2 regions of the Vibrio sp. A37 genome follow, and region 2 is predicted to be linked to the other one. Evidence: predicted binding sites of a transcription regulator. Region 2 holds the regulator's gene; the other holds the start of a gene.
The links. Region 2 encodes CRP, which controls carbon source genes, mostly activating them, when cyclic AMP is high. Its sites were predicted from a motif close to TGTGANNNNNNTCACA; they were not measured.
Positions count from the first base shown of each region.

Region 1: the regulator CRP is predicted to act here: its motif matches at 3,004-3,019, upstream of mlc (sugar metabolism global transcriptional regulator Mlc).

Region 1 is NZ_JBLNLI010000003.1:274,695-280,436, forward strand. Features, by position in the region: gene ACM2FC_RS07350 (patatin-like phospholipase family protein) at 1-23, shown strand, start outside; gene ACM2FC_RS07355 (hypothetical protein) at 146-610, opposite strand; gene ACM2FC_RS07360 (GNAT family N-acetyltransferase) at 782-1,261, opposite strand; gene pyk (pyruvate kinase) at 1,332-2,774, opposite strand; gene mlc (sugar metabolism global transcriptional regulator Mlc) at 3,095-4,315, shown strand; gene ACM2FC_RS07375 (chemotaxis protein CheV) at 4,432-5,382, shown strand; gene ACM2FC_RS07380 (error-prone DNA polymerase) at 5,404-5,742, opposite strand, start outside.
Region 2 is NZ_JBLNLI010000005.1:159,704-165,445, reverse strand. Features, by position in the region: gene astD (succinylglutamate-semialdehyde dehydrogenase) at 1-1,402, shown strand, start outside; gene ACM2FC_RS10880 (DUF1338 domain-containing protein) at 1,415-2,209, shown strand; gene crp (cAMP-activated global transcriptional regulator CRP) at 2,288-2,920, opposite strand; gene ACM2FC_RS10870 (phosphoribulokinase) at 3,160-4,029, opposite strand; gene ACM2FC_RS10865 (YheU family protein) at 4,093-4,320, opposite strand; gene ACM2FC_RS10860 (TIGR02444 family protein) at 4,345-4,818, opposite strand; gene ACM2FC_RS10855 (ABC transporter ATP-binding protein) at 4,818-5,742, opposite strand, start outside.

The DNA.
Region 1 (5,742 bases), on a different contig from region 2:
AAGGTGATCATTTCGAAACTTGAGTGGAGAGTCTAATAACTATAACAAGTTTTTCATATCGAGCTTTTTGCGCTAGGTAGATTAGATTTCGGTGTGACGGTATGGCGAAGTGACGCGATGCCCATTACAAATAATGTTTCCCTTTTTACATATGCATTTTGATTTTGAGTAGACGATTATTATCAAGTTTGAATGTTTGTACTGATGAACTATCGGGCTGTATGTCAAAGGAATAATGAATAAATCCTTGCTTAACTTCGTCTTTTTTAAAGCATGATGCTTGTCCATGTATTTGATAAGCAACGTCACCTATTGAGTACTCATATATTTCTACATGCGTATGATCTGGTGTAAGGACGAAATCGTAGCCTTCATCAAATCTTGGATATCGGCCTGCAGAAGAACACATAGGTACGAAGTAGGAATCCACTCTCAAGTCACTTCCAAAAGTTTGTGAGGAGCTTTCAACCTTGACGAATACATCACTGACAATTCGTCCATCCAATTGCATTACTTTATATTCAATGACAGCACTGCCTTGGCTAAAAGCATGAAAACTCACACTCATCGTCGCGACAGCCATAATAAAAAAACTGATGAAGCTCTTCATGTGCTCACCTGACACGAATGTGTCAATACCAATCGTGCCTGAATATACAATATGAAACAAAGTGTATATTGATTGGTATTTATTCAGCAAGAAAAAAATGCATGTTTAATTACACGTGTGAATAATTACAGCGATTGAAGTGAGGGTATGGTGTCAAATGTGTGAATTAGCTTATAAAATCAGTTCACGTTGGTAGAAGTCTGTTTCAATATGCTTCGGGTTGGAATACAGGAAGTCCCAGCCATTTCGCGTGTAAAACTTTAAAGCTCTGTTATTTTTTTTACTCACTGAGAGAAGAGCATACTGACAACCAGCGAGTGATAGAGTGTTCAGAATATACTGGTGCACGGATAAGGCTAGTCCAGAGCCTCGGTAATCTGGTTTTAAGTAAATTAAGTGTATGTATCCAGTATTGGGTTTGCCTGAAACACTTCGAAACTCAAGTTGCCCAGAAATCTCTCCATTGACCCACACATGAATGTAAAACCATTCTTTTTGATTCATTCTCTGAGCCATTCTATCTCTATAGCCTTCAAGAAAATCAGTGAATCCGTCGTAAGACAAAAAGCTGCAAAAATACGCATCTTTTCTGGCTTCAATACAAGCATCAAAATGTTGTGCAAGATTTATCGGTTTAAATTCTACATGCATGGCCTAACCAAAAAGGGAAGAGCCCAGACTTTGCCTGGGCGGTAAACATTGATTTAGCACAAATACAGGTTTATGCTGACAAAATTCTCATGCAGTTCGTTGAACCAACCACGTCCATGACATCACCTTGAGTGATAATGACCAAGTCGCCAGAATCGAGTAGTCCTTTATCTTTTAGGGTATCAACTGCTGCTTTTGCAGTGGGTAATCCGGCGTCACCAGTATAGTGGAAATAGACAGGAAAGACACCGCGAAACAGAGTAATGAGCTCGAGTGTACTTTCATTGCGCGACAAGGCAAATATTGGTAATCCCGAACTTAGGCGTGACATCATAAGTGCAGTTCGGCCTGATTCAGTTAAAGTCACTACGGCTTTTACGCCTTTCATATGATTAGCGGCGAACATTGTTGACATGGCAATGGTTTCTTCACCGCTATAGAAGGTTCTATCGACTCGATAAGTAGAACGGTTGATGGCCGACATTTTTTCTGCACCCAAACAGACCTCTGCCATCGATTTAACGGTTTCCACTGGGTATTTTCCTGCAGCTGTTTCCCCTGATAGCATAACCGCATCTGTACCATCTAATACGGCATTGGCGACATCCATGACTTCAGCCCGTGTTGGAACGGCATTTTCAATCATAGATTCCATCATTTGGGTTGCTGTGATTACGGTACGGTTTAAACTGCGTGCGCGACGAATTAGCTGTTTTTGCACACCAATTAGCTCAGGGTCTCCAATTTCGACTCCTAAATCTCCTCGGGCGACCATGACGGCGTCTGAGGCCATGATTATATCATCGATATTTTCTGCGCAATCTACGGTTTCCGCTCGTTCAACCTTGGCGACGAGCTTTGCTTCTAAACCTGCATCCCGAGCCAGTCTACGCGCGTATTTCATGTCTTCACCGTTTCTTGGAAATGAAATGGCGAGGTAGCTTACCTTTATTTCTGCTGCAGTGATAATGTCTTGCTTATCTTTTTCTGTGAGTGCATCGGCGGACAGACCACCCCCTTTCTTATTGATCCCTTTGTTGTTTGATAGCACTCCACCCATAGTGACGCGAGTATGAACTTTGCTGCCCTCAACGGAGGTAACTTTGAGCTGTACCCGTCCGTCATCTAACAACAACAGATCATTTGGCATAACATCTTTTGGGAGCTCTTTATAATCAATACCGACTGCTTCTTGGTGGCCTTCACCCACACTTAACTCCGCATCTAGGGTAAAGCTGTCTCCGACATTGAGGTGTATCTTACCTTCCTTAAAAGTAGATATACGGATTTTGGGCCCTTGCAAGTCGCCGAGAATGGCCACATGGGTACCTAGCTTGGCAGCAATGGTTTTTACTTTGTCTGCTCTTTTTTTGTGATCTTCTGGGCTGCCATGAGAGAAATTTAATCTGACTACATTGGCTCCTGCGGCAATAATTTGTTCTAGATTATCGTCTTTGTCCGTTGAAGGACCGAGAGTAGTGACAATTTTGGTGCGTCGTAATGTCGATGTCATGATGAAGTCCTAGTTTCTTGGGTGGCGGTAGGGACAGAAAACCCTTAGGTAAGTATAAGCAATGTATAGAATTTTAATTTATAAAGTCTAGAATTTTAGTGCGGATTCTAAATTGCTTATTAGAAGCGAGTTTTATGTCACAAGGTGTGCAATATTGTGAATGGTATATAAATTAAATGTAACTATACTTCGTGTCTTTCACTAAATTTTAGAAATATAACTGATTATCCGTGACCCTTGTCACGATGAGCTATCAAAGGGCTTCACAATTACTTCGCAAAGTAAAAAAATTACCGAGTTGTGTAATTCTGGAGTACAAAATGTACATGGCTCACCCTGGCCATATTGATCATATCAAACAGGTCAATGCTGGTCGTGTATATAAGCTCATAGACCAAAAAGGTCCTATTTCTCGAATCGATCTCTCGAAAGAAAGTAGCCTTGCCCCTGCAAGTATCACCAAGATTACGAGAGAGCTGATTGAGGCTCACTTGATCCATGAAACGGTAGTGCAAGAAGCGATCAGTCGTGGACGGCCAGCTGTCGGTTTGCAAGTGAACAATTCGGGTTGGCAGTTTCTTTCGTTGCGCCTTGGTCGTGGCTACCTCACAATTGCTCTACACGAGCTTGGAGGGGAGGTTCTGATTGATACCAAGATTGATATTCATGAACTCGACCAAGATGATGTACTTGCGAGGCTGCTTCATGAGATTGATGAGTTCTTTCAAACTTATGCCCATCATCTTGAACGTGTCACGAGTATCGCTATTACTCTGCCTGGCTTGGTCAATTCAGAGCAAGGCGTTGTGCTAAAAATGCCTCACTACAATGTCGAAAATCTCGCTCTGGGCCCAGAAATATTTAAAGCGACAGGCTTACCCGTGTTTGTAGCCAATGATACTCGAGCTTGGGCGCTCGCTGAGAAGCTTTTTGGTCATTCACAGGATACGGACAACTCTATCTTACTCTCTATCCACCATGGAGTAGGCGCTGGTATTATTTTAGATGGTCATGTACTGCAAGGCAGGTTTGGCAACATTGGTGAACTAGGGCATGTTCAAATTGAGCCAAATGGAAAGCGCTGCCACTGTGGTAATATTGGTTGTCTTGAAACAGTAGCAAGTTCGCAAGCTATTCGAGAAGAAGTCGAAGAGAGGCTTGAAAAAGGTGAAGAGTCTATCCTTAAAGACGTTGAAGGAGAGATCACCATAGAAGGCATATGCGAGGCTGCAGATGGTGGTGATCCACTTGCTGTGGATGTCATTATGGAGCTTGGCCGTTATCTCGGGTCTGCAATTTCAATAGTGGTTAACCTCTTTAACCCAGAAAAGATTCTTATTGGTGGCGTCATTAATCAAGCTAAAGAGATAATTTATCCTCAAGTGTTGAAGTGTATTAAGGCACAAACTCAGCCCAGCTATCATGAAAACCTGAACATCGTAGAATCTCGATTTTACAAGCAAGCGACGATGCCGGGAGCAGCGCTTGTTAAACAAGCACTGTTTGACGGGCGGTTATTAATCAAGGTTGTTGAAGGTTAGGGGGCATTGACCTTTAGAGGCTGATAAAGAATTTTGTCACCTATTCAACTATTTTTTTGTCTTAGAGGCCAGCTATAGACTATTTTAGATATAGATAAGATTTTGTGAGAATCCCTATGTCTGGAGTATTAAATACTGTTGATCAGCGTACTAATCTGGTGGGTGAAAACCGCTTAGAGCTATTATTGTTTAGCCTTAATAGCTCGCAGATTTTTGCTATTAACGTATTTAAAGTTAAAGAAGTCATAAAGTTACCTCCACTAACCAAGATGCCTGGTTCTCATCACCATATCACTGGGGTTGCTTCTTTACGTGGCAATCCGGTACCTGTTATCGACTTAAGAGGTGCTATCGGTTTCCCACCTTCTCGGTTAGAAGATCAAGAAGAAAATCTCATCATTACTGAATACAACCGTTCTGTTCAAGGCTTTCTGGTCGGTCAAGTGCGCAATATTGTAAACACTGCTTGGACTGAAATTCAGCCGCCTCCGAAAACAACTGGGCGTTCTAATTATTTAACTGCGATTACTCAGATTAAAGAAGACGATAATCTACAAATTGTTGAAATCATTGATGTAGAGAAAGTACTCGCGGAGATTGTTGACTACGATGTGTCTATCTCGGAAGGAGTGTTAGACGACGACCTTTCCTCTGAATTGATGGGAAGGAACGTGCTTATTGTCGATGACTCATCTACTGCTCGGGCTCAGGTCAAAGGTACGCTCGAGCAGCTGGGCTTGAATATCATAGAATGCAGAGATGGCCTAGAAGCCTTAAGACTTCTAAAGTCTTGGTGTGATGAAGGCAAAAAAGTTACTGATGAGTTGCTATTAATGATCACTGATGCCGAAATGCCAGAGATGGACGGTTACAAGCTGACTTATGAGATTCGTAATGATGATCGAATGAGTGACTTGCATATTGTCTTAAACACGTCATTAAGCGGCAGCTTTAATGAAGCCATGGTTGAGAAAGTGGGTTGTAATGATTTTATTTCTAAATTCCAGCCAGACCTTCTTGTGGGGGCTGTTCAAGGTCGATTACGTAAACAACTTACTGCTCAATAGGTTGGATACATCGTACTACTTTTAATGGAAATCTCTTGAACGACTGACTAACTTATCTAAGTAGTGGGTGAGGTCCGTTAGCTTGCCGGCAATGATATGAGTCACTTCTCCCTCTCTTTCTAATATACCTTGTACCTTTAATATTTTTGCTGCCATATAGGCTTGTTTCTGTGCTCTAGCGGTGGCTTTCCATACCACTATATTCATGTTTCCTGTGTCATCTTCTAAGGTAAAAAAAGTTACGCCAGCTGCGGTGCCTGGAGATTGCTTACCTGTGACAATTCCTATCACAGTGACAATGGATCGATTCTTTTTGTCTATTAGATGCTCCATTCGGGTGAATCGTCCTAGTGGACATGT
Region 2 (5,742 bases):
AATCAGCCCTTACAATAATGAAGAAATTTGGCAGGGGAAAAGTGCGACCACAAGTCAGGTTGTAGAAGCTGTTGCCGCTGCTCGTAGTGCTTATTTGTCTTGGAAGAAAACCAGTTTTGCTGACCGTGAAAAGGTTGTTTTAGCATTTGCAGAGTTGGTGAAACAAAATAGCGAAGAAATCGCAAAGATTATCGCCCAAGAGACGGGAAAGCCGCTGTGGGAAACACGCACAGAAGCTGCCGCAATGGCAGGAAAGATAGCGATTTCTATCCGTGCTTATCATGACCGTACTGGTGAAGTGACACGAGAAGCGGCTGGCAATCAGATTGTATTGCGCCATCGTCCACTAGGTGTCATGGCAGTATTTGGTCCTTATAACTTCCCGGGTCACCTACCGAATGGGCACATTGTTCCTGCGCTTCTTGCAGGTAACACAGTCGTATTCAAACCATCTGAGTTGACACCTTGGATTGGTGAGTTTGCTATGAAGTTGTGGCAACAAGCTGGTTTGCCCGATGGCGTGATTAACTTAGTTCAGGGTGCAAAAGAGACAGGGATTGCTCTAGCCGAAGCAAGGGGTATTGACGGTGTGCTGTTTACGGGCAGCGCAAATACGGGACACATCCTCCATCGCCAATTCGCAGGCCAACCAGGTAAAATGCTGGCATTGGAAATGGGTGGCAATAACCCAATGGTGATATCCGAGCTGTTTGGTGAGCTTGATGCAACGGTTTACACCATTATCCAATCTGCATTTATTAGTGCTGGTCAACGTTGTACTTGCGCTAGGCGTCTTTACGTTCCGAAAGGAGATAAAGGTGACCAGCTGCTGTCTCGTTTAGTTGAAGCAACAAAAAATATACAAGTGGGTGAACCGTTTGCAGAGCCAGCACCATTTATGGGGCCACAGATCTCAATGCAAGCGGCTGAGTTTATTTTGAATGCACAAAAGAACCTTCAATCTCTTGGAGGGCAAAGTTTGCTCGAAGCGAAAGCGGGTGAGGCTGCATTTGTGACACCGGGAATTATTGATGTAAGCGCTATTCAAGAACTTCCTGATGAAGAGTATTTTGGGCCGCTGCTCCAAGTCGTTAGATACAGCACGCTCCAAGAGGCGGTAGAGCTAGCCAATGACACACGCTATGGCTTGTCCGCAGGTTTAGTGTCTACTAAAGATTCTGAGTGGGAGTATTTTGTTGATCATATCCGTGCGGGTATCGTGAATCGCAATAGGCAGCTGACAGGTGCAAGTGGTGACGCTCCGTTTGGTGGACCTGGTGCGTCGGGTAATTTAAGGCCAAGTGCGTACTACGCAGCGGATTATTGTGCTTACCCTATGGCTTCAATGGAAGGGCAGTCAACAGTGCTTCCAGATACGCTAAGCCCAGGAATCAAATTGTAAAAAGGAGACGTCATGACGCCTGCATTATTTTTCCAGTTAATCTGGAATGATTACATCCAAAGGTTGTGTCCTTCAGCCCATCAAGTTCATGATCTTTTGCAAGAAGATGAAGCGTTGATCAATGATCACATTGCTTTGCGAACATTTAACTTAGCGCCGGTTGGTCTTGATGCGCTAGCAAAACACTTTATCGATCTTGGCTACAAAGAGTGTGGTGATTATGTGTTTGAAAGTAAGCACTTAGTCGCTAAGCATTATGAGCATCCAGATTCGACCCAGCCTAAAGTGTTCATTAGTGAGTTGGAAGTTGAAAAATTTTCCCCTCAGGTGCAAAGCATCGTCAAAACGCTGATTTCTCAAGTGACCTCACAAGTGGTGGGTGCTGATGACTTCATTTATTCAGGAAGGCCTTGGCAAGTCAGTTACCAAGACTATCTGATTTTAGCTAAGGAAAGTGAGTATGCGGCTTGGCTCGCAGCGCATGGATATGGTGCGAATCATTTTACCGTTAGTGTTAATCAACTGAATCGATTTTCTGAGGTGCAAGGCGTCAATGACTATTTGCGAGATGCTGGCTTTAGGATCAATACCTCTGGTGGTGAAGTGAAAGGTTCCCCTGAAGTGTTGCTAGAGCAGTCATCAACAATGGCAGATAAAGTCGATGTAGTCTTCAGTGATGGTGCTCAGTCTATTCCGGGCGGCTTTTATGAATTTGCTAAACGCTACTCAATGGCAAGTGGTGAGTTATACCCAGGCTTTGTTGCCGCTTCAGCAGATAAGATTTTTGAAAGTACGGACTCAAAGTAATACCACACTAAAAAGTGACAGAAATAAAACGGCCACCGATTTAGGTGGCCTGTTTTTTCGTAGGGTGTTGTTCGATGCTTATCGAGTACCGTAAACCACAATAGTTTTACCGTGTGCAGAAATTAGATTCTGCTCTTCGAGCATCTTCAAGATACGACCTACCGTTTCACGAGAACAACCTACTATTTGGCCGATCTCTTGGCGAGTGATCTTGATTTGCATACCGTCAGGGTGAGTCATTGCGTCTGGTTGTTTCGCAAGATTCAATAACGTTTGAGCAATACGTCCAGTAACGTCTAGGAAGGCTAAATCGCCCACTTTCTGACTGGTTACTTTTAGACGGCTTGCAATCTGTGAAGACAGTCTCATCAGGATGTCTGGGTTAACTTGGATTAGCTGGCGGAATTTCTTAAACGAAATTTCTGCTACCTCACAAGGAGACTTAGCTCTAACCCATGCTGTGCGCTCTTGATCCTCTTCAAATAGACCGAGCTCACCGATGAAATCGCCTTGATTTAGGTAAGAAAGGATCATTTCCTTACCTTCTTCGTCTTTGATCAGAACCGCTACAGAACCTTTAACAATGTAATATAAAGTTTCCGCCTTCTCGCCCGCATGAATTAACGTGCTTTTTGAAGGGTACTTGTGAATATGACAATGTGAAAGAAACCATTCTAACGTTGGATCAGTTTGAGGTTTACCTAGAACCATAATATCTCACTTCCTCTGCAGGGGACGCTTGCTGCTTTCCGTATTTTAGCTAAGCCCAATGGGTTTATTAGGATAAGAACTCTTTCCTTATGCTGCAAGCTATCTTGTGTCTCGCATTCAAATAGTATCCTTTTTCGAGCTCGATTTCTTGACTTTAATGGGGTAGATGGCCCCATTTTAAGCGCAAAAGTGTGCATAGGATCACGGTATGAAAACTAAACACGACTGGTGTCTAATTTTTAACCAATCTTGCCCGTCTCGATCAGTTGTTGAAGTATTGGTCTGACGATCAGTTCCATGGCAAAACTCATCTTACCTCCAGGTACCACAAGGGTATTATGACGAGACATGAATGAACCATCAATCATAGCTAGGAGGTATGGAAAGTCGACGTTCTTGATACCACGCAAGCGAATCACCACAAAGCTTTCGTCTAGGCTAGGAATACCCTTTGCGTTGAGTGGGTTGGAAGTATCGACGGTCGGGACACGCTGAAAATTGATATGAGTTCGAGAAAATTGTGGTGTAATGAAGTTGAGATAGTCATCCATTGAGCGAACAATCGAGTCCATGACCGCTTCTCTGGAGTGGCCTCTATCTCGAGTATCACGAACAAATTTCTGAATCCATTCTAAGTTTACAATGGGGACCATGCCAATAAGTAGGTCAACGTGTTGGGCAACATTGACATCGTCATCAACGACGCCACCGTGTAAGCCTTCGTAGAAAAGTACGTCTGAGTTTTCAGGTAACTCTTGCCAAGGCGTAAACGTACCTGGCATTTGATTGTATGGAACCGCTTCATCAAAGGTGTGCAGATATCGACGAACCTTTCCGACACCTTCATTACCAAATTTCTTGAAGAATTCTTCTAACGCGGGGAAATCATTGGCTTGAGGGCCAAAATAGCTGATGTGACGACCTTGTTCTCTGGCTTTCCTAATTTCGACGTCCATTTCTGGGCGAGTAAACTTATGAAAGCTGTCCCCTTCAACCCAAGCCGGCTTTACTTTCATCATGTTAAACATTTTTCTGAAAGCTTCTGAAGTCGTAGTTGTTCCCGCACCGGAGGAACCAGTGACGGCTATTATCGGATGTTTTGCTGACATGACGGACCTTGTCTTAAATCGTACTCACCTGTTTGCACTTGACTATAACAGGAAGTGAATGGGCTATGAAATATCATGTTGAAAAGTGTTGCGTAGCTGTATATCTACAGTCTCATGCAGCTCTGAGAAGACAACACAAGCTTCATTTGATTCGAGTTGAGACTTAACTTGGTCAATTTTATCTTCTAATGATATCTCTTTTTCACCATAGTCAGTCCCTTCACGCAATACAAACTCTCTGATGAGGTTGCGCAGTGTTTCAGGCTCAATTTTTTGCCACGGTATAATCACATCTTCCCCTGTTATATTTTATGCTTAGGTATATCTGGATGCTGGAGCAGAAAACGCTGAATATAAACGTTCTCCCCCTAACTGGCGGCAGTAACGCAAAGTAAGCGGAGCGCCCTGATTGGTTACGAGAGGGATTGTGTTGATGCATTCGACTAGATCGGATTGTTGCTGCTTTTCTAGTTGTAATTCGAATTGCAGTGACTCTCTATACAAGGTGTCTGGTAAATGCTGCTTGTATTTACGACGCAACTCTCGATAACTATTTAACAGAGTTTCTGAGCGGCCTAAGCACTCCTCAACCTTGTGCCAATCCTCTTCTTTAAAAGTGACTTGTTGTTCATCTAACCATTTGAGCAAAAGCAATAAATTAACATTGCCTCGAAATTGGTTTTGTAGTTCAAGACAGGCTTCTTTTACCTGGCGCACACCATAGTATTGCAAACTGAATTGCCATAAACGCTCTAATGTTAAAGAGGTGCGCGCTGGTTTTCGAGTCATTACTGATTGAATTCCTGTTCCATCTGCTCGAGGCTTTCTTGCAGTGACATCCACTCAATTTCTACCTCTTCCAGTTGAGACTTGCTGCTCGCTTGAAGCTCAAGTACTTGTGTAAGTTTAGCTTTATTTTCTGCTTCATACAGGGAAGTGTCCGATAATTGTTGTTCTGCATTGCTTAGTGCATCGTTCAATCTATCCATTTCACTTTCTAGTTTTGTCAGCGTTTTGCGAATTGGCGCAGTCTGTTTACGGAATTCTGCCTCTTTACGTTTTTGCTCTTTTCTTGAAGCGGCACTATTGGCTGCTTGGTTGTCATTCGTTTCTGGGCGACTGTCTTTTTTTATTTGTTTCTGTTGCTCTGTCAGCCACTTATAGTACCCCGTCAAATCCTCATTGAATGGGACGACTTGCTGGTCGTGAACGAGGTACAGATCATCTGTAGTTGCACGTAATAAGAAGCGGTCATGGCTGACGATGACCATCGCTCCTTCGAACGTTTGTAAAGCCATAGTTAGAGCTTGGCGCATGTCGAGGTCTAAATGGTTGGTCGGTTCATCGAGAAGCAGCAAGTTGGGTTTTTGCCAAACAATTAGTGCCAATACCAAACGCGCTTTCTCTCCGCCCGAAAAAGGCGCGACTTTTTCTAACGCTTTGTCGCCGATAAAGCCAAAGCTGCCTAAGTAGTCTCGAAGTTGTTGTTCTGTATGGCTTGGCGCGATTTGCATCATGTGCTGCAAAGGTGACTCTTCAGGGTGGAGTGTTTCTAGTTGGTGCTGAGCAAAGTAACCAATTTTAACCCCTTGAGAATAATGGAACTCACCGCCTTGAGCTTTTAGCTCACCAGAAAGCAATTTGATTAAGGTTGATTTACCTGCACCATTTCGGCCAAGCAAACCAATACGACTTCCCGGAACTAAATTTAAC